DNA from 3 places in the Sphingomonas ginsengisoli (ex An et al. 2013) genome. Region 2 is predicted to be linked to each of the others. Evidence: predicted binding sites of a transcription regulator. Region 2 holds the regulator's gene; each other region holds the start of a gene.
The links. Region 2 encodes LexA, which represses DNA repair genes until DNA is damaged. Its sites were predicted from a motif close to GTTCCNCNCTTGTTCT; they were not measured.
Positions count from the first base shown of each region.

Region 1 (7,149 bases), 810 kb from region 2:
TCGCCCTTCTCCGCGCGGCCCTGCCCGAGGCTGAGCAACCGCGACAGCCGCGCATAGCCTTCGCGGTCGATCGGGTAGGCGAGGAGGGTCGCGGCTTGTTCATCACCCCCACCCGCTCGTCCTGAGCGGAGCGCGGAGCGCGCAGTCGAAGGGCGTTCGGCGTCGCCACCCTCGGCACGCCCTTCGACTACGGCCTGCGGCCTCCGCTCAGGACGAGCGAACTGCAGCACATTGCTGCTGGCACTAGGCGCCACCCGCACCACCAGCCGGGACCCGATCAGCGGCCGCAGCCCCGCGCCCTTGCAGGCGCTATGCATCCGCACCACCCCCGACAGCGTGTTCACGTCGGCGACTCCGATCGCGTCCATCCCCATCGCGAAGGCGGTCATCACCAGCTCGATCGCGTCCGACGCCCCGCGCAGGAAGCTGAACGGGGTGGCGATCCCCAGTTCGACGAAGTCGGCGGGCGGGATGAACGCGGCGGGACCGCCTTCGCGGACCAGCTTGCGGCGGGCATAGCCTTCCTGCTCAGGCATGGCGGCGGCTCATGCGAACAGCCCGTGGACGAACCATTCGGGCGGCCCGCCGCGCCCGTCGCCGACCAGCCCTTCGCGGAAGATCCAGAAGCGGCAGCCGGCCTCGTCCTCGACCTTGTAATAATCGCGCAAGCGCGCGGTCGAGCGTTCGCGCCACCATTCGGGGGCGATCCGCTGCGGCCCCTGCGCGCGGGCGATGTCATGCACCTTGCGCCGCCAGACGAAGCGGCGGGGGAGGCCCTCGGGTGTCGCATAGATGACCGCGATCGCCTCGGGCGTGTCGAGCAGGCGCTGGGGGGAATCCACCGCACTACTCGTTCGTCCTGAGCGGAGGCCGTAGGCCGCAGTCGAAGGGCGTTCGTGTGGCAACACGCCCTTCGACTTCCCCCGGATCAAGTCCGGGGTCCGCTCAGGACGAGCGGGGGTATTCGCAGCCACCCCCGCGACCCACCCGCTCGCCCGCTCGGGCAAATGGCTCTCGCGCGGCGCTGGCCGTCGCACCTTGTCGGGCCCCAGCTTGACGCTCAGCCGGTCGATCAGCTCGGCCAGCCTGGTCTCGCCCGACGGCTCGCCGACCAGCGCGTCCTGCCCCGCGTCGAGCCGCTCGGCCCAGCTCGCGGTCAGCGCGAAGGCGTCGACCCCGAAGCCGGGATCGATCGTCTGAGCCTTGTCGGCGAGCAGCCGGGCGAGGTGCCTGGGATCGCGGGTCGGGATGGAGGTGGCGGCGCTCGCCTCGCTCAGCGTCCCGTCGACCCGGTAGCCGGTCAGCACCAGCGCGCGTGCGCCCAGCTTGCGCGTCTGCAGCTCGGCGACCAGCCGCGGCACCAGCAGCGCCAGCGCCTGGGGTCCCGCCTCGGGGTGGGTGACCGGCTCCTGCATCCGCAGCAATGCGCACGGCGGCGGGTCGGGGCGGACCCCAGTCAGCGGCTCGGGCTTGCGGCCCAATGCGCGGTCGAGCGCGTCCAAGGGATGCTCGGCCTCGCGGAAGCGCCGCGCGAGCGCCTTGCGCGGCACGCCGGCCAAGTCGCCGATGGTCTTGAGGCCGAGCCGGACGAGGATGTGAGTCGCTTGCGGGCTCAGACGCAGCGCGGCGACGGGGAGGGGGGCGAGCAGCACCGCTAGCCGTGCCGTCGACGCCTGGTCGGTGTTGCCGCCGAACCGCGCCAGCGCCCACGCCGCGCCCGCGGTCGGCGCGATCGCCGCGCGGGTGGTGAAGCCAAGCGCCGCGATCCGCGCCTCCATCTCGGCCAGCAGCCGCGCCTCGCCGCCGAACAGGTGCGCGATCCCGGTCAGGTCGAGCCGCAGCGCGTCGGTCCCGTCGAGCTCGACCAGCGGCGACCAGCGGGCCGCCCACAGCGCCAGCGCGCGCAACCAAGCGGCATCGCCCGCGACATCGGCCGGCACCGCCTCGAGCGCGGGGTCGAGCGCGCGGGCGTCGGTCAGCCGCCCGCCGACCCGCGCCCCGCCCGCCAGCGCGGCGTCGGTGGCGGCGTGGATCAGCTGGCCGTGCTGCGCCTCGACCGTGAGGACGACGGGCCGCTCAGGCTGATCGTCGCCTGTCCCGAGCGACGTCGAGGGGCCTGTCCCGAGCGGCGTCGAGGGGCCTGTCCCGAGCGACGTCGAGGGGCCTGTCCTCGCCCACCGCTCGATCGCCAGCCGGGGCAGCCACAGGGAGCAGATCCGTTGATCCGTCACCGGCCATCACCCAGCGCCCCGGGGGGCGTCCGCGCGCACGGAACAGCTCGGCCTCCCAGCGCGGTTCGCCCGGCGCGCGATGGTCGAGCGGATGGGCCAAACTCGGCGCGCTCGCCAGCCGCCAGCGGAAGCGCGCGCCGCTCAAATTGGCGTGGCCGCCCAGCCTTATCAAACAGGCGGCCACGCCATGACGTTCGGCGGCCACCGCCAGCCGCCGGGTCGCGGTGAAGTCGAGCGCGGCGGGGTCCCCCCACACTTCGCCGATCACGGCGCTCAGGGCCGGGCATCGCAGGCCCTCCTCCATCGCCCACAGCGCCGCCCGGGCGTCGCGCGCCTCGACATGGATGAGCCCCTGGCCGTGGCGCCCGAGCCCGGCGGGATGGACCCGCCCGCCCTCGAGGATCGCCATCCTTTCCTGCACCCACAACAGCGGCCTGGCCGGGTCGAGCTGCCTAAGCAGGAACCCCGCCCAGCCCGCGTCGCGCGGGCTCGCGGCGAACAATTCGGACAGCGTCGGTCCGCCCGCCGCCGACAACGGCAGGGGCTGTTCAACCCGCGCGGATTCCCCGCCGGGGACGGAGGGCAGACCTCGTTCCACACGACTCGCAACGTTCTTGTTCTACTTTTGTTCTTATTCCCGCGAGTCCGGCACGCGAGTCAATGGAGCGACTCGACCGCGCTGTTTTTGGCCTTGCACGCGCGGCTCAGGAGCGCTCCACTACGGCGATGCGTACCCTCCTCCTGGCACCCGCCCTGTTCCTTGCCCTCACCGGCGCCGGCCCGATCGATCCCGCCCGGATCAAGGCCGACGTCCGCATGCTTTCCTCCGATGCGTTCGAAGGACGTGGTCCCGGTGAGCCGGGCGAGCAGAAGGCGATCGCCTATATCGCGCGGCAGATGGCGGCGGCGGGGCTGCAGCCGGCGGGCGAGGGCGGGAGCTGGTATCAGCCGATCAACTTCGTCCGCCTCGACACGCTGCCCGGCGGGCGCCTGACGGTCGCCATGCGCGGCCGCCCGGCCGTGCTGCGCGACGGCCCCGACCTCGACATCAACCCGACCGCGCCCGGCCGCACCCACCTCACCGGCCTGCCGCTGGTGTTCGCCGGCTGGGGCGCGCCCGATCCGGCCCGCGGCTGGGACGCGTTCCAGGGGGTCGACGTGCGCGGCAAGGTGGTGGTGATGCTCGCCAACGATCCCGACTTCGAGGCCGGGCGCGACCTCGGCTTCGGTGGCCGCGCTTTGTCCTTCGCCGGGCGCGGCGGGGCCAAGGTCGTCGCCGCGGCCAAGGCCGGCGCCGCGGGCGTGCTCTTCATCCACGAGGAAGCCGCCTACAGCTGGCCCTACAGCCAGGTCGGCGGCAGCATCCGCGTGCCGGCCTTCAGCTATGCGCCCCTGAAGCCGACCAGCATCAGGTTCAGCGGCATCGTCCGCGGCCCGGCGATCCTGCCGCTGCTCGCGCGCGCCGGCTACACCCTGCCGGCCTTGAAGCAGCGCGCCCGCAGCGCCGCCTTCCGCGCCTTCGCGCTCCCTGGCACGGTCAGCGTCGACGCCACCAACCGCGCGACCAACGTCGTCAGCCACAATGTCGTCGGCATCCTGCGCGGCGCGGCGCGGCCCAACGACTATGTCCTCTACGGGGCGCATTGGGACGCCAACGGCCACAACGGTCCCGACGCGCGCGGCGACAGCATCCGCAACGGCGCGATCGACAATGCCACCGGCACGTCGGAGATGCTCGAGATCGCGCGTGCCTTCGCCCACGGCCCGCGGCCGCAGCGCTCGATCGTCTTCGCCGCCTGGACCGCCGAGGAGAAGGGCCTGCTCGGCTCCGACTGGTTCGCCTCGCACCCGCTGGTCCCGCTCGCCCGCACCGCGGCGGTGATCAACCTCGACCCCCATGTGGCGCTGCCCGCCGCGCGCAACCTCGAACTCATCGGCCCCGGTCAGTCCGAGCTCGAAGCGATGCTGGTCCAGGCCGCCCGCGAGCAGGGGCTGCGGGTCGATCCCGAGCCGAGCCCCGAGGCTGGCTGGTATTTCCGTTCGGACCATTTCCCCTTCGCCCAGCGCGGGGTGCCGGTGCTCGCCTTCCGCGGGGGACGGGACCTCCAGGTCGGCGGGACTGCCGCCGGGCAGCGGATCGTCGGCGCCTACAATGCGCGCTGCTATCATCAGCCGTGCGACGAGTTCGACCCCAAGTGGACCTTCGCCGGCACCGCCCAGGAAGCGCTGGCCGCCTATCGCGTCGGCCAGATGGTCGCCGACAGCGACCGCTGGCCGGGCTGGCTGGCCGGCGCGCCCTACGCCGCGACCCGCACCCAAAGCGCGGGCGAACGGCGCTGAGCCAGTCGTCGATGCGCCCGGCCGACATCCTCCGCACGCTGCTGGCGGGCGTGCTGCTGACGCTGCTGGGCGGATGCACGCTCAACCCGGCATCCTTCGCGCCGGCGGACGAGCAGCGCCAGGCGATGGCCTATTTCCGAACGATCGACGAGGCGCGGGGGACCGCCGATCCCGCCAAGCTGACCTTGCCGGCGGGGACGAGCGTGCCGGCCGACATCTTCCGCCAGCTTGCCGTCGCGACGCCGAAGGTGACGCCCCGCATGGTCGGCTACTGGACGGTGAGCGGTGGTGGGGCGCGGCGATCGCGCCTCGTCTATGCGCTCGACGACGGGCCCCGCTCGGGGTTGGTCACGATCATGCTCGTGCGGTCTGACGACAGCCGGTCTGACGGAGGCATTTTCTGGCAGCCTCTCGGGCGTCCGCTCGACGAAGCGACCCGCTTCTCGCTCGCGGCCGGCCGAGAGGCCGTCATTCTCCTGCTGATCCCGCTCGCCGCCTGGGCGCTGTCGATCGCCGCGATCGTCCGCGTCTGGCGGAGCGGCCTGTTTCGCCGGCGATTGCTGTGGACGCTCGGCTGTCTGCCCGGCTGGATGCTGCTGTCGATCGCCTGGCCAAGCGGCGACCTCGGCCTCAAGCTGCTCTACTTCTCGCTGCTGCCCGCGGGCTTTCGGCAGATCGGACCGATCCCCGACAACTGGCTGATTACCGCCACGCTGCCGATCATCGCGATCGTGGTGCTGCTTCGACGAGCGCCACCGGCGACGCCAGCCGCCAGCGAGGCGTCGGCCTAGTTGGCGACCCGCCGCGCGGTGCGGATGGTGACCGCGGGGTCGAGCATCTGGCCCTTCATCGGGCCAATTCCCTTGTCGGGCGAAACCGGGCTGGCGAGGATCGCCTTCACCACGTCCATCCCTTCGACCACATGGCCGAACACCGCGAAGGCGTCGCCGAACGTCGTGATCGGCCCGGCGAGGATGAAGAAGTCCGACTTGGCGGTGCCCGGCCCGAGGTTGGCCATCGCCACCGCCCCGGCGTCCATCTTGAGCCCGGTCTGGCTCGGCGGCTCATGCGCGACCGGCGGGTAGAGCAGCCGCGCGTCCTTGGTGATCCCGGCCTGGATGAGGCCGTTGCCCGCGCCATAGGGCATCGCGCGATAGAAAGTGCTCCCGTCGAACCGCTTCGAATCGACGTAGCGCAGGAAGTTGGCGGTGGTCGCCGGCGCGTGGGCGCGGTCGAGCGCGAGCACGATCCGTCCCGCGGCGGTGTCGAGCGCCACGGTCACCAGATCGGTCGTCGCTGCCGGTGCCGCAGGGGCGGACGCGGGCGGCGGCACAGTCTGGGCGGAAGCCGGAAAGGCGGCGAGCAGGGCGAGCGCGAGGGCGATTCGACGGGTCATGCGGCCAGCCTAGCGCCGCCCGGGCCATCCCACTATATGCGCCGCGAGACTCATGCCGACCGCCACCACCACCTTGCCCCTGCCAGCCGACTGGCGGGACCTGTTCGCGCTCACCAAGCCGCGCGTGATGACGCTGGTCGTCTTCACCGGCCTCGCCGGCCTGCTCGCCGCGCCGGTGACGCTGCACCCGGTGCTGGCGTTCACCGCTGTGCTGTGCATCGCGCTCGGCGCGGGCGGAGCGGCGGCGCTCAACATGTGGTATGAGGCCGACCTCGACGCGATGATGCGGCGGACCGAGAAGCGCCCGCTGCCCGCCGGCCGCCTCGATCGTCAGACCGCGCTCCATTTCGCCATCGGGCTATCGGCGATGTCGGTCATCCTGATGGACCTCGCCACCAATCACCTGGCGGCGCTGATCCTCGCTTTCTCCATTTTCTTCTACGCGGTGATCTACACCGTCTGGCTCAAGCGCCGGACCCCGCAGAACATCGTTATCGGCGGCGCCGCCGGCGCTTTCCCGCCGCTGATCGGCTGGGTCGCCGCGACCGGGCGGATCGAGCTGCTGCCGGTGCTGCTGTTCCTGCTCATCTTCCTGTGGACCCCGCCGCACTTCTGGGCGCTCAGCCTGTTCGTGCGGACCGATTATGCCAAGGCCGGGGTGCCGATGCTGCCCGTGGTCGCCGGGCTGCCGCACACCCGCCTGCAGGTGCTGCTCTACACGCTGCCGATGGCCGCGGCGGCGGTCGCGCCCTGGCCGCTCGGCCTGACCGGCGCGCTCTATGGCGTCACTGCCGCGGTTGGCTCGGCGCTGTTTCTGCTGCTGTCGATCGCGGTGTGGCGCAACCGCGCGACCGAGCCGGCCGGCATGAAGCCCGAAAAGCAGCTGTTCGCTTATTCAATCATCTATCTCTTTGTCCTGTTCGGCGCGGTCGTCGCCGACCGCTGGTGGCCCCTATGAACACTCCCCGTCCCGAAGATGAGCTCGTCCGTGCCCGCCAGCGGGGCGGCGCGCGGATCACCGCCATCCTGCTCATCCTGTTCGTCGTCCTGACCTTCGCGATCACCATCGCCAAGCTGACGGTGAACCGGTGAACGCGCCCCAGCGGATCGAGCACGAGAAGCGCAACAAGAAGGTCGCGATCCGCGCCGCCTTGTTCGTCCTCTTCATGCTCGGTGTCGCCT
Region 1 is NZ_CP045434.1:2,343,597-2,350,745, forward strand. It holds gene GCU42_RS11380 (error-prone DNA polymerase) at 1-536, opposite strand, end outside; gene GCU42_RS11385 (Y-family DNA polymerase) at 546-2,192, opposite strand; gene GCU42_RS15090 (ImuA family protein) at 2,077-2,766, opposite strand; gene GCU42_RS11390 (M28 family peptidase) at 2,958-4,571, shown strand; gene GCU42_RS11395 (hypothetical protein) at 4,583-5,362, shown strand; gene GCU42_RS11400 (peptidylprolyl isomerase) at 5,359-5,967, opposite strand; gene GCU42_RS11405 (heme o synthase) at 6,020-6,925, shown strand; gene GCU42_RS15095 (hypothetical protein) at 6,922-7,059, shown strand; gene GCU42_RS11410 (cytochrome c oxidase assembly protein) at 7,056-7,149, shown strand, end outside.
Region 1: the regulator LexA is predicted to act here: its motif matches at 2,848-2,863, upstream of GCU42_RS15090 (ImuA family protein).

Region 2 (7,149 bases):
GATTTCGCGGTGCGTGGCGATCGCCGAGACCAAAATGGCGATACCCATCGCTAGCGCCCCGGCCAGCGCATAGCCGTGATAGCCCGGCCGGTAGAGCAGGCCGTTGGCGAAGCCCGGCCGCGGGGCGAGGAACAGGGTGTAGGCCGCCGCCAGCATCAGCAGCCCGCCGGCCCAGCCAAACAGGTAGCGATAGGCCATGATCCGCGTGCGCTCGTCATAATCCGAGCTGAGTTCGGGCGTTAGCGCGACCGAGGGCACCTCATAGCAGCTGACCGCCGCGCGCACCGCGATGGCGGTGACGAACAGCCAGGCGAGCATCCCGCTCTGGCCGAGCGACGCCGGTGGCGACCACAGCAATAGCCAGCCGACCATGATCGGCAGCGCCGCCGCGTACATCCACGGGTGCCGCCGTCCCCAGCGCGAGCGGGTGCGGTCGCTCAGGATGCCGACCATCGGGTCGATGAAAGCGTCGAGCACCAGCGCCGCCATGATGACCAGCCCGACCGACGCCGACGGCATCCCCAACACCTGGTTGTAGAACAACAGCAGGAAGGTCCCGAAGCCATTGTCCTTGACCCCATAGGCGACCGCGCCGAGCCCGTAGGCGAGCAGCACGCCCCGCCCCAACCGGCGGGCGGGGGGCGCTTGCAGGGGGCGGACAGGCTCCATCGGGGCGATGGTGTCGCAAGGTTCGGGAAGTGGCAAGGGGAGGGCCGCTGGCCGTCGCCGCGTCCCACCCCGGCACAGATCGTAACCTCTCCCAACGACTTCTTACCGGGATGGTTACGCCCTCTTTACATCCAGCCACTACCGCTGGCCGCTCACCACGGTGCCGGTTGAGCGTAAGGGGGCAAGAGCGAGCATGGCGGCCATGAGTTTGTTGAAGAACGATCTGGCCTCGACGCCCGCCAACGCCCACGCCGCGCGGCTCGCCGCTGCGGGCAGCGCCGGCCATCCGTTCGCCGCCGAATTGCTCGGCACGCACGTCGACGCGGGGCGTGACCTCGACGATTGCCTCCATCTGCTGGCTTCGATCTACGGCCGTCAGCCGAGCCCGATCGATCTTGCGCTTGTCCGCGCGCCCGCCGGCCCGGTCCACGACTGGCTGAGCGGCGCCGCCAATGCCTTCGAGCGCGAGCGACTGTTCCTGCTGCGGCTGTCGGCCCTGGTCGGCCCGGCGCCCTCGACCCCCGGCAATGCCGAGACCGAAGCCGCGATCCTCGCCCAGCGTCACGCGCTCGAGACCTTGGTCCAGTCCGAGCGGCAGGGTTGCGCGCTTGGCGCCGCGACCGCGCTGGTCGGAGACTGGCGCGCGATCCGCGGGCTGCTCGAGCAGGCCGCGCACCGCGTCGGCTGCGACGTGCCGCCGTGCGGGCTGCCCGGCGATGACAGCATCGCCGACGTGATCGCCGCCGCCGCGACCGCTCCGGGACCCGACCGCGCAATCCGCTTCGGCGCCGAGCAGTTGCTGCTCCAGCATCGCGCGATGTTCGACCTCATGGAAGCGCGGGCCGACGCGCGCGAAGGCTTCTAAAGAGCCGCGCCAACCCCTACGAAGCGGGTCATGCGCTTCGAAGGTACCGCCGACTACGTCGCCACCCCCGACCTCAAGGTCGCCGTCAACGCCGCCGCCTCCCTGCGCCGCCCGTTGCTCGTCAAGGGCGAGCCTGGGACCGGCAAGACCGTGCTCGCGGAAGAGATCGCCAAGGCTTTGGGCGCGCCGCTCATCACCTGGAGCATCAAGTCGAGCACCAAGGCCGCCCAGGGCCTCTACGACTATGACGCGGTGGCGCGGCTACGCGATGGCCAGCTCGGCGACCCGCGGGTTCACGACATCCGCAACTACATCCGGCCCGGCAAATTGTGGGAGGCGTTCACCGCCCCGCAGCTGCCGGTGCTGCTGATCGACGAGATCGACAAGGCCGACATCGAATTCCCCAACGATCTGCTGACCGAACTCGATCGGATGGAGTTCTTCGTCTACGAAACCGGCGAGACGGTGAAGGCGGCCGAGCGCCCGATCGTGGTGATCACCTCGAACAACGAGAAGGAACTGCCCGACGCCTTCTTGCGCCGCTGCTTCTTCCACTACATCGCCTTTCCCGACCGCGCGACGATGGAGAAGATCGTCGAGGTCCACTTCCCCGGCATCCAGAAGATCCTCGTCGGCAAGGCGCTCGAGATTTTCTATGACGTCCGCGACGTTCCCGGAATCAAGAAGAAGCCCTCGACCAGCGAATTGCTCGACTGGCTCAAGCTGCTGCTCCACGAGGACATGCCGCTCGACATCCTTCAGGATCGCGATCCGACCAAGGCCATTCCCCCGCTCCACGGCGCACTGCTCAAGAATGAGCAGGACGTGATGCTGTTCGAGCGCCTTGCCTTCATGGCCCGCCGCAAGGGCTGACCGTCAGCTCGTGCTCCACACGGCAAGTTCGTTGCCGCCGGGATCGATGAAGTGGAATCGCCGGCCGCCGGGGAAGGCGAAAATGGGGCGGGCGATCAGGCCGTTGGCGGCGACCACCGCCTGAAAGGCAGCGTCGAGGTCGGCGACGCGGATCACCGGCAGCGGTGCCGACAGCGCTTCGTGAGGATCGCCCTGCAGGCCGACGTCGGTGGTGCCGTTGCTGGTCGCGCTATAGTCGGGGCCGTAGTCGGCGAACGCCCAGCCGAACGCCTTGGCGTAAAACGCCCGCGTCAGCTCGTGCGCCGTGGCCGACGGCAACTCGACATAGTCGATGCGGGCGTCCTGCATGACGCTCAATAGCGCCGGATGAGGCCGGCCAGCCGGCCCTGGATGCGCACGCGATTCTCTTCGTAGCGCTGCGGCGAATAAGCGCCGTTGGCAGGGTCGAGCCGGACCATCTTACCCTCGCGGCGAAAGGTCTTCAGAGTCGCTTCCTCGCCGTCGATCAGGGCGACCACGATCTCGCCCTCGCGTGCCTGGTCGACCTTGCGGATCAGCGCATAGTCGCCGTCGAGAATGCCTTCCTCGACCATCGAATCGCCCGACACCTCGAGCGCATAATGTTCGCCCGGACCAAGCAGCGCGGCAGGCACCGCGAACTGCTCGGTCCCCTGCAGCGCCTCGATCGGCGTACCGGCGGCGATCCGGCCGTGGAGCGGAATCTCGATCGTGTCGTTGGCGGGCACCCGCACCGGCTTCAATTCGGGCGCCTTGGCAGTGGCAGACGCAGCGGCGGTCGCGCCCGGCTGGTCGGGCATGCGCAGCACCTCGAGCGCGCGGGCGCGGTTGGGCAGGCGGCGGATGAACGCCCGCTCTTCGAGTGCCGAGATCAGCCGATGGACCCCCGACTTGCTCTTGAGCTCGAGCGCCTCGCGCATCTCGTCGAACGAGGGCGAAACCCCGGTCTTGCTGACCCGCTCGTGGATGTACTGCAGTAACTCGCGCTGCTTGACCGTGAGCATGGCCCGGGGGCTCCATCGTGAACAGACGGGGAACGCTTATGGAACGTTTCGGTGGCTTGTCAACCGCACATGGCAACAAATCGGCCGAGCAATGCGTGACCATGCTCGCTGGCAACACTTTCTGGATGAAATTGCACCCCGTGCGTCGGCGCCGACACGTGCGCCACACCCTGGATCACCCCATCGGCCGAATGCGCGGTCTCCCTCAATTCGGCCGGTAAGGCCGCCAGCGCAAGCGAATGATAGCGCGTCACGGTGAGCGGGGAGGGCAGGCCGTCGAATAAGCCGAAGCCGTCGTGCGTGACCGGCCCGGCCTTGCCGTGCACCGGCGCCACTCGGCTGACCGTCGCGCCGCACGCCAGCCCGATCGCCTGCAACCCGAGACACACGCCGAGCAGCGGCACCTGTCGGTCGATGCACGCCCGCGCCAGTGCGACCGAGCAGCCCGCCTCCTCTGGGCGGCCGGGACCGGGACACAGCAGCACCCCGTCGGCCTCACGCGCCAATGCCTCGTCGACGCCGATCCGGTCGCTTTGCACCACCTCGACGGCGGCGCCGAGCGTCAGCAGATAATCGACCAGCGTGAAGCTGAAGCTGTCGTGATTGTCGACGACCAGCAGCCGCGGCAAGTCAGCCTCAGCCGCCGACCAGCAGCCGCTTGCGCGCGTCGGCGATCGCCGCCTCGTTGCGGCTGACGCCCAGCTCCTTCTGCGCGGCGTTGAGGAACTGCACCGCAATCTCCTCGCCGCCGGACTGGCTGAGATCGCGCTGGGTCTGGCCGATCAGCCCCGGCTGCGTCAGCGAATCGCCCGGGATGGTCTTGTCGAGCTGGACGATGAAGAAGCCCTGGCCCTGCGGCGCGGCAACCATCCGGCTCTTGCCCGGGGTCAGGCTGAACAGCATCTGCAGCGGCGCGGGCACCTGGCCCTGCAGCTGCGCGAGCTGGATCCGGCGAACCTTGAGCGGCGCCGGGGCCGGCACGCCCGCGATCCCCTGTTCCTTGAGCGCCTGCTGCAGCGGCACGCCGCGGGTGACCTTGGCCAGCACCGCGACGGCGGCGGTCTTGGCGGCGTCCTCGGCGCGCTTGGCGACGAAGTCGGCCACGAGCCGGTCGCGGATCTGCGCCAGCGGCGCCGGGGTGGCCGGCGTGATCGGACCCAGCGCGACGAGGACATAGCCCCCGTCATTGGGCAGCGTCTCGACCATCGGGTCGTCGCCGGCAGACATGCCGAACGCATCCTTGAGCACCAGCGCCGCATATTCGGGCGGCAGCTTGAACGCCGGTTGGGCGATCGACTGGCCGGTGGCGGTCAGCGGCGGGGTGGTAGTGACCGGCAGCTTGTTGGCCTGCGCCAGCTCGTCGAAGGTGCGGCTCTCGCCGATCCCGTCCTCGATCTTACCGGCCGCGTCGGTCAGCGCATTCTTGCGCTTGTCGCCGGCCAGCTTGGCGACGATCTCGGGCTTGGCGTCGGCCAGCGTCTTGCCGGCCTTGCGGTCGACCCGCTCGACCTTGATGACGTCGAAGCCGGTGCTCGACTTGATCGGCCCGACCACCGCGCCGGCGGGGGCGGCGAACACTGCCGCGGCGACCTGCTCACCGGCGAGCGCTGCGAGCTCGGCGCGGCTCTGCGGCCCGAGGCTGACGTCGGCGGCGGAGAAGCCGGCGGGCTGCGCGGCGGCGGCGAAATTGCCCCCGGCCTTGGCCCGCGCGGCGACCTGGTTCGCCTGGTTCTGGTCCGGAATCGAGGCGCGGCTCAGCACGCGGCTCTCGCCCCCGGCATAGGTCGCGGCATTTTGCTGATAATAAGCGGCGACCTCGGCGTCGGTCGGCTGGACCCCCGCCACCGTTTCCGGCGTGATCAGCGCCAGCCGCAGCACGCGCTGCTCAGGGATGACGTAGCGCGCGCGGTTTCGCGCGTAGAACGCCTGCAGCTCGGCGTCAGTCGGCGGGGCGCCCTTGAACGCCGCACTCGGGATCAGCGCTGCCAGGCCTTCGCGCTGCTCGAGCAGCATTGAGGCATAGGGCTGCGCGACCCCCAGCGGCATCCGCATGTTGCCCGCGATCGGCGCCAGTAGCATCCGCTGGAGCAGCAGCACCGCAATCTCGTCGCGCAACTGCGCATCGGTCAGCCGCTGCTGCTGGAGGAATTGCTGATACGAAGCCTCGCTATACTTGCCGTCGAGCCCGCGGGTCTGCGGGATCTTGACGATCTCGGCGTCGATCGCGGTCTTGGGCGGCATCAGCCCGTGCGCCACCGCATACGCCTTGAGCGTCTTGGCTTGAATGAGGCCGTTGATGATCTGGTCATATTGCGGGGCGAGGTCGGCGTAGGTCGCGTCGGGCTTCTGCTGGCGCAGCTGGGCGAGCTGGCGCTGCAGCGTCTGCGACAATTCGGTCTCCGTGATCTGCTCCTTGCCGACCTTGGCGAGCACGCCCTGGTTGAACCCGCCGGTTCCAAACGACTTGAAGTTGTTGACGTCGGCGACGGCGAAGCTCGCCAGCATGATGACCAGGAACAGGATGCCGATGGCGGCGCCCGCCTTGGACTTGGACAGGCGGCGAAAGAAGGACAGCATGAAGGGGCAAGCTCGCGTCTGCGGAAAAGAAGTCGGCAGGGGCTTTAGAGAGCCGACGGCTTCCCTTCAATATGGCGGGCTTGCTAGGCGCGGCGGCGAACAGAGGAGAAGTAGGATGACGCGTCGCAAGCTGGTCGCCGGCAATTGGAAGATGCACGGCACTTCGGCCGACCTTGGTGAGGTTCAGGCAGTGGCGCAGGCGGCGCAGCGGCTGGCGGGGCAGGTCGACGTCGCGCTGTGCGTGCCGGCGACCCTGATCCACCGCGCCGCCGAGGCAGCGCCCGGCTTCGCCATCGGCGCGCAGGACATCCATATGGCCGAGGGCGGCGCCCACACCGGCGACATCGCCGCAACGATGCTCCACGACGCCGGCGCGACGCTGACCATCGTCGGCCACAGCGAACGCCGTGACGCCCATCGCGAAGACGACGCTGCGGTCCGCGCCAAGGCCGAGGCGGGGCTGCGCTCGGGGCTCAAGATCATCCTCTGCGTCGGCGAGAGCGATGCCGAGCGCGAGGCGGGGCGGGCGCTCGCCGTCGTCACCGCCCAGCTCCGCGCCAGCTTGCCGGGCCAGGGCGCGACCGCCGCGGCCTTTGCGGTCGCCTACGAACCCATCTGGGCGATCGGCACCGGCAAGGTCCCGGGCACCGCCGACATCGCCGAAATGCACGCCGCGCTGCGCCAGACGCTGGTCAAGGCGCTCGGCGCGGATGGGGAAGGGGTGCGCATCCTCTACGGCGGCTCGGTCAAGGCGTCGAACGCGGCGGAGATCTTCGCCGTGGCCGACGTCAACGGGGCGCTGGTCGGCGGCGCCAGCCTAAAGGCCGCCGACTTCGTCCCGATCGTCGAGGCGGCGGTCTAGCAGACTCGTTGAAACTTGGCGGCACCCCCGCTAAGTGCCCGCGCGAACCTCATTTCCTCATCGAAAGCCGACCTTCCCCCATGTTCACCTTCCTCCTCATCCTCGAAGCGCTGGTCGCCCTTGCCCTTTGCACGGTGATCCTGATGCAGCGCTCGGAAGGCGGCGGGCTGGGTGTGGGCGGCAGCTCGGCGGGCCTGATGACCGCGCGCGGCGCGGCCGATTTCCTGACCCGCGCGACCGCGGTGCTCGGCGGGCTGTTCGTGATCCTGTGCATCGCGCTG
Region 2 is NZ_CP045434.1:118,601-125,749, forward strand. It holds gene GCU42_RS00590 (MFS transporter) at 1-669, opposite strand, end outside; gene GCU42_RS00595 (DUF6975 family protein) at 872-1,534, shown strand; gene GCU42_RS00600 (AAA family ATPase) at 1,565-2,407, shown strand; gene GCU42_RS00605 (VOC family protein) at 2,411-2,755, opposite strand; gene lexA (transcriptional repressor LexA) at 2,761-3,429, opposite strand; gene GCU42_RS00615 (anthranilate synthase component II) at 3,489-4,058, opposite strand; gene GCU42_RS00620 (peptidylprolyl isomerase) at 4,066-6,006, opposite strand; gene tpiA (triose-phosphate isomerase) at 6,122-6,868, shown strand; gene secG (preprotein translocase subunit SecG) at 6,949-7,149, shown strand, end outside.

Region 3 (7,149 bases), 150 kb from region 2:
TGAAAAGTGCTAAGCGTGGGCCTCAATTGTTTGTTGTCTCGGAGTGTGGGAGCAATACTTAAGGTTACGTCGCCTACTGCTTCAACCATCCTTGCTAAGCCCGCACTGAAATTCGCAGTTATTCCCTTCGCTGTAAGCTCGGCGATTGTCATTTCTCCTGATCGAACAGCAGAATGCGTACCTCCCAATGCCGACGACATTCGCTCCGCGACCTTTGTACCGAAGCGGTCTGCGACCGTTGGGGGTAAGTCCAGTGCCACTCCATCGGCGGCAACTGGCATCAAAAGTGTCATGACGAAGCTGCCGACTTCCGTCTGTCCGACGCGCACCCCATCTAGATAACGACGAACAATGTCAGGCCTGCGACCACGTATCGTGCGGAGGTCATTGCTAGAGATTGCCACCACGGCTGATGAGTCAATTAAGGCGTAGCCGCCACGAAGCAAATCTATCGCCGCGTCGTACGCGAGAGTACTCTGCGTCTCACCCTCATTGGCGATGATACGAACTACCTCGTATCCAGCGTTTGCTATTTGCTTAAGCAAAAGTGGCGTGGGCAATTTAAGCTGACGAGAGAGGGCGTCGACTAGGTCTGAAACTCGCTTTTCATAATCGACCAGCTCACTTTGCGTCGGCAAAAGGACATTGTCTTCACGCCCAGCACGCTTCCTTGAGAACCTTTCGAGAAAGCTGCCCCATTGCTCGCGACGCTTGTACCCCGAGTTCTCCAAGTAGGCTTTGAGCGAACTAAGCGAGATGTCCGTGTTTGCGCTGATGTCTCTATTGAGGCGTTCCATCAGAAGCCTCCGTGATGTTGTTTGATACGTTCGAAACGTCGGGTCATGATATCTATCAAAGCCTCGGGGGTAAAAACCTGCGACTTTGGAAACTCGATACGCACCGTCGAGCCACTTTCCCTTTCTGGAGCGCCGTACAAGCTGGCCCAGTACGCACACCTTTTAAGCACTACTTGAGCAGCTGAAACCGATAGCCAATCGACAGACGATCTCGGTAGATCTAAAACAATTAAGATCTGAGCGTTGCCCACATTGGTGGCGCGAAGTCTATTATAATTGTTCACGGGAAGATCGAATTTGAATTTATCTCCAGCATCGATCAAATTTATTGTGGATTTCAGCTGAGCATCGATTTGCACGATCTCACCGTCTATGGGGCTGATGCTAACATCTCGCGATGTTCTATCGACCTTGATTTCGCAGACCTCGCACCCCGCTCTCGCTGCGACCAAAGTAACCACACCTAACGAGAGCCGCTCCTTGATGTCGGTCTCGGCAGTAGTGACAACGGACAAACACACCCCCATCTCGGCGGCTGCACGGTATACAAATGCGCTAGCCGCTCAATAGGGGCGATAACGTAAGCGAGTTTGCTGATCCAACACCCTTCCCTACTCCGCCGCGACAACTTCAACTTTCTTCCGACGAACCTTAGTTTTTAGGCCGACCCCGTCCCCAAACAAAGAGTCCCCTGCGCGCGCCGAAGCGCCAGCGCCATCCGCCGGAACCGCACGCTCCAGCAGCGGCTTCAGATAATGTCCCGTGAAGCTGCGCTTCTCCTGGACGACCTGCTCGGGCGTGCCTTGCGCGACGATCTCGCCGCCGTTGACGCCGCCGTCGGGGCCCAGGTCGAGGATCCAGTCGGCGGTCTTGATGACGTCGAGGTTGTGCTCGATCACCACCACGGTGTTGCCCTGCTCGACCAGCGCGTGGAGGACTTCGAGGAGCTTGCGGACGTCCTCGAAGTGGAGGCCGGTGGTGGGCTCGTCGAGGATGTAGAGGGTGCTGCCGGTGGCGCGGCGGCTCAATTCCTTGGCGAGCTTGACGCGCTGCGCCTCGCCGCCGCTCAAGGTGGTCGCCTGCTGGCCGACCTTGACGTAGCCCAGGCCCACCTCCTGCAGCATCGCCATCTTGTCGCGGATGCCGGGGACGGCCTTGAAGAACTCGACCGCGTCCTCGACCGTCATGTCGAGCACGTCGGCGATGCTCTTGCCCTTGAACTTCACCTCGAGCGTCTCGCGGTTGTAGCGCTGGCCGTGGCAGACGTCGCAGGTGACGTAGACGTCGGGGAGGAAGTGCATCTCGATCTTGAGCAGGCCGTCGCCGGTGCACGCCTCGCAGCGGCCGCCCTTGACGTTGAAGGAGAAGCGCCCGGGCTTGTAGCCGCGCTCCTGGCTTTCGGGGAGGCCGGCGAACCAGTCGCGGATCTGGGTGAAGGCGCCGGTGTAGGTGGCGGGGTTGGAGCGCGGGGTGCGGCCGATCGGCGACTGGTCGATGTCGATGACCTTGTCGAGCTGGTCGAGGCCGGTGACCTTGTCGTGCTTGCCCGCGAGGATGCGCGCGCCGTTCAGGTGGCGGGCGGCGGCGGCGTAGAGCGTGTCGATGGTGAAGCTCGACTTGCCCGAGCCCGAGACGCCGGTGACACAGGTGAAGGTGCCGAGCGGGATGGAGGCGGTGACCCCGCGCAAATTGTTGGCAGTGGCGTTGTGGACGGTGAGCTTCTTGCCGTTGCCCTTGCGGCGCTTGGCGCTGACCGGGATGGAGCGGCGGCCGCTGAGGTAGTCGGCGGTGAGTGACCCTTCCGTGGTGAGCAGGCCGGCGAGGTCGCCCGAATAGATGACGTCGCCGCCGCGCACGCCCGCGCCGGGGCCCATGTCGATGACATGGTCGGCGGTGCGGATCGCGTCCTCGTCATGCTCGACCACCAGCACGGTGTTGCCGAGGGATTTGAGGCGCTGGAGGGTCTCGAGCAGGCGGTCGTTGTCCTTCTGGTGGAGGCCGATCGAGGGCTCGTCGAGGACGTAGAGGACGCCGCTGAGGCCGGAGCCGATCTGTGACGCAAGACGGATGCGCTGGCTCTCGCCGCCTGACAAAGTGCCGCTGGTGCGGTCGAGGTGGAGATAGTCGAGCCCGACGTTGTGGAGGAAGCCGAGGCGCTCGTTGATCTCCTTGAGGATCGCGCGGGCGATTTCCTGCTGCTGGAGGGTCAGCTTGGGCTCCAAGGCGCCGAACCAGGCGTGGGCGTCGGCGACCGAGCGGCGGACGGCCATGCTGATGTCCTCGCCGGCGATCTTGACGCTCAATGCCTCGGGCTTGAGGCGGGCGCCGTGGCAGACCTCGCACGGGTGCGCGGCCTGGTAGCGGGAGAGCTCCTCCTTCATCCACGCGCTCTCGGTCTGGAGGAGGCGGCGGTTGAGATTGCCGATCACGCCCTCGAACGGCTTCTTGACCTCGTAGCTCTTCTTGCCGTCGATGAACTTCAAGACCACCGGCTTGCCGCCGGTGCCGTGGAGGATGACGCGGCGGTGCTCGTCGGCGAGTTCGGCCCACGGGGTCTGGAGGGTGAAGTCGTAGGCGCGGGCGAGGCTGGCCAGCACCTGCATGTAGTATGGCGAGGGCGGCTGGCTCTTGGCCCAGGGGACGACCGCGCCCTTGGCGGGGCTGAGCGCGTGATTGGGGACGACGAGGTCCTCGTCGAACTCCATCTTCTCGCCCAGCCCGTCGCAGCCCGGGCAGGCGCCCTGCGGGGCGTTGAAGGAAAACAGCCGCGGCTCGATCTCGGCGATGGTGAAGCCGCTCACGGGGCAGGCGAACTTTTCGGAAAAGCAGATGCGGCCGAGCGGGGCGTGGGTCGCCAACACGTTGCGCTCGGCGGCCTTTTCGAGGACCTCGGCGACGCCGGTGCGCTCGGTGCCCGGCGGGTCCTGGGGCGGATCGGCGGGGTCGAGGTAGGCGAGGCCTTCGGCGAGCTTGAGCGCGGTCTCGAAGCTGTCGGCGAGGCGGGTCTGGATGCCGTCGCGGACGACGATGCGGTCGACCACCACCTCGAGGTCGTGCTTGTACTTCTTGTCGAGCGCGGGGGCGTCGTCGATGTCGTAGAAGGTGCCGTCGATGCGGACGCGGGTGAAGCCCGCGCGCTGCCACTCGGCGAGTTCCTTGCGATACTCGCCTTTGCGGCCGCGGACGACGGGAGCGAGCAGAAAGTGGCGGCTGCCTTCGGGCAGGGCCATCACCCGGTCGACCATCTGGCTGACCTGCTGCGCCTCGATCGGTAGGCCAGTCGCGGGCGAGTAAGGCACGCCGACCCGCGCCCACAGCAGGCGCATATAGTCGTAGATTTCCGTCACGGTGGCGACCGTCGAGCGCGGGTTGCGCGAGGTCGTCTTCTGCTCGATCGAGATGGCGGGCGAGAGGCCGTCGATATGCTCGACATCGGGCTTCTGCATCATCTCGAGGAACTGGCGGGCGTAAGCCGAGAGCGACTCGACGTAGCGGCGCTGCCCCTCGGCATAGATGGTGTCGAAGGCGAGCGAGGATTTGCCCGAGCCCGACAGGCCGGTGATCACCGTCAGCGCGTCGCGCGGGATGTCGACCGAGACGTCCTTGAGGTTGTGCTCCTTGGCGCCACGAACCGAGATATGAGTCAGCATGAAGTGAGTTTGTTCCCAATTCGTTCCGGAGGCAATCCCTCGACGCCGCTCGGGACGAGCGGGCGCGCGAGTGAAGCGACGAAATGGGCATTGCACGCCGAAAGGCAAGGCGAGCGAGCGACTTAGGCGCCTACCGCTAGACCGGCGGCAGCACCGTCACCCGCGCCCCCTTGCCCCGGCAGCGGCCGCAGCGCAGCCGCGCCTCCGCCGCCTCGAACCCGCAGACGCCAAGCAGTTGCACGACCTGTGCCCCGCCGAGCGTTCGCGCCGCCGCGCAATGCGGGCAATCGATCCGGATCGCGGCGTTGAAGCGGACGAGGTCGGCAGTGGTGCGGATGTGCTTGGCGGACATGACGCGGGCATAACGCGCCTGGAACATAACAGGAACATGGAGTCGGACGAAAAGCTGTGGATGGCTCCGGTCGCGCCCACGCAAAAGGGCCCGGCGGATCGCTCCGCCGGGCCCTCGTTGCCGTCCGAAATCCGGGGCGATGCCTTAGCGGCGGTCGCCCATGAAGCTCAGCAGGAACTGGAACATGTTGATGAAGTCCAGGTAGAGCGTCAGCGCGCCCAGCACGGCCGACTTGCCGACCATGTCGCTACCCGCGACCTGGGCGTAGATGCTCTTGATCTTCTGCGTGTCGTAGGCGGTGAGGCCCGCGAACAGCAGCACGCCGACCGCGCTGATCACCATGCTCAACGCATCCGAACGGATGAACAGGTTAAGCAGCATGACCACGATCAGCCCGACCACACCCATGATCAGGAAGGTGCCGAAACCCGACAGGTCCTTCTTGGTCGAATAGCCCCACAGCGACAGCCCGAGGAACGCCGCCGCGGTGGCGAAGAAGGTCTGGGCGATGCTGGTGCCGCTGTAGATCAGCGGGATGACCGACATCGACACGCCCATCACCGCCGCGAACGCCCAGTAGAACGCCTGGGTCGCGCCGGTCGACATGCGCTGGATGCTTGCGCCCATGATCATGATCATGATCAGCGGGGCGAAGATGAACACCCAGCGGAGGATGCCGCCGTTGAAGAAGATGGCTTGCGCGAAGCCGCTCGCGGCCAGCGCATAGGCGACGATGCCGGTCAGCAGCACACCCGACGCCATGTAATTGTAAACGCTCAGCATGTAGGACCGCAGGCCCACGTCGCGGGCGGCACGCGGGACACCCACCGTGGCGGCGGGTTGCGCGGCGGTCGTCGTGCGCGGGTCAGACCAGTTCGACATTGTCTCTCCTTTTCCGGGGGGCCTCGACGACACTCCCCGAGCAGACACCTATATCGGGCTTTGCTTGAGCCTCTTCAAGCGAAAGTGATGACCCGCTCCGGAACAGCTTGTTAAGAAGAGGCCATGCACCGTCTGTTCCTTGCCGTGCGACCGCCGGCAGCGATCCGCGACGCCGCGCTCGACCTGATGGACGACGGGCTGCCGGTCCGTTGGCAGGAGGAGGACCAGCTCCACCTTACCCTGCGCTTCATCGGCGAGGTCGAACGGCCGATGGCCGAGGATCTGGCCGCCGCACTGGCGGCTTTCCGCTTCGCGGCGTTCGAGATCGCGTTGGCCGGGGTCGGTCGTTTCGCCAGGCGGCGGGGCGGCGCGCTATGGGCCGGAGTCGCGCCGAAGGAGCCGCTGGCCGCCCTCGCCGCCCGCCTCGACCGGCTGTGCCAGGGCGTCGGCCTCACTCCCGAGCACCGCGCCTACCACCCTCACCTCACACTCGCCCGCTGGAGCGGCGCCGAGCCGCCGGCGGTCGTGGCATGGCTCGAACGCCACGCCGCCTTCGCCAGCTCGTCGTGGACTGCCGACCGCGTCACCCTGTTCGAGAGCCACCTGACCCGCGCCGGCGCGCGCTACGAAACCGTGCTCGAGGTGGGCGCGGACTAGAAGTGACCGGGGGCCGGCGAGACGAGCTGGCTGCCGGTGGCGGTGACCTGGCGCACCTCGAGGCCGCGCTCGGCGACTCCTGAGCGGGTGAAGCGGAACACGCCGTCGACCCCGACGAAGCCTTCGTCGTCGGTCAGGCTGCGCAGCGGGAAGCGACGACCGGGCGCCCACTGGCGCGCGGCGCGGACGGTCAGCAGCACGCTATCGTAGCCGAGGCTGGCAAGCCGCGGCGGGACCGCGCCGAAGCGCGCCTTGTAGCGGCTGGCGAACTGGCCGAAGCGGCTATCCAAGGGCGCCGCGAACAGCGCGCCGCGGAGGCGCGGCACGCGACCGAGCGCGCGCTCGCCGGCCCACAGGTCGGGCCCGAGGATGCGCGCCCCCGGGGCGACTGCCGGAGCGAGCGCCGCGGCGGTGCGGCCATCGTCGACGATCAGCAGCGCGTCATAGCCGGCGGCGTTGAGGCGACGCAGCCCAGCGCGCGCTTCCGCCAGCGTGGCGTAGCGGGCGAGGCCGGTCAGGCGCCCGCCGCTCTGCCCGACGGCGCGGTCGAGCCCCTCGCTGGCGCGCTCGCCATAGGTGGTTTGCGGGACCAGCGCGGCGAAGCGGCTGACGCCCTGCCGGCGCGCTTCGCCGATCACGCGCGCCACCGCCTGGCCGGGGACGACGCCGAGGATGAAGGTTCCGTTCCCCGCCGCCCGCTCGTCGTTGCTGAAGGCGAGCACCGGCACCCCCGCCCGCCCGGCGAGCGGGGCGACGGTCCGCACCTGGTCGCCGAGCAGCGGGCCGAGGATGAGCCCGGCGCCGCTCGCCA
Region 3 is NZ_CP045434.1:3,009,126-3,016,274, reverse strand. It holds gene GCU42_RS14770 (hypothetical protein) at 1-797, opposite strand, end outside; gene GCU42_RS14765 (DUF4365 domain-containing protein) at 797-1,312, opposite strand; gene uvrA (excinuclease ABC subunit UvrA) at 1,409-4,447, opposite strand; gene GCU42_RS14755 (hypothetical protein) at 4,584-4,799, opposite strand; gene GCU42_RS14750 (Bax inhibitor-1/YccA family protein) at 4,944-5,681, opposite strand; gene thpR (RNA 2',3'-cyclic phosphodiesterase) at 5,805-6,338, shown strand; gene GCU42_RS14740 (penicillin-binding protein activator) at 6,335-7,149, opposite strand, start outside.
Region 3: the regulator LexA is predicted to act here: its motif matches at 4,459-4,474, upstream of uvrA (excinuclease ABC subunit UvrA).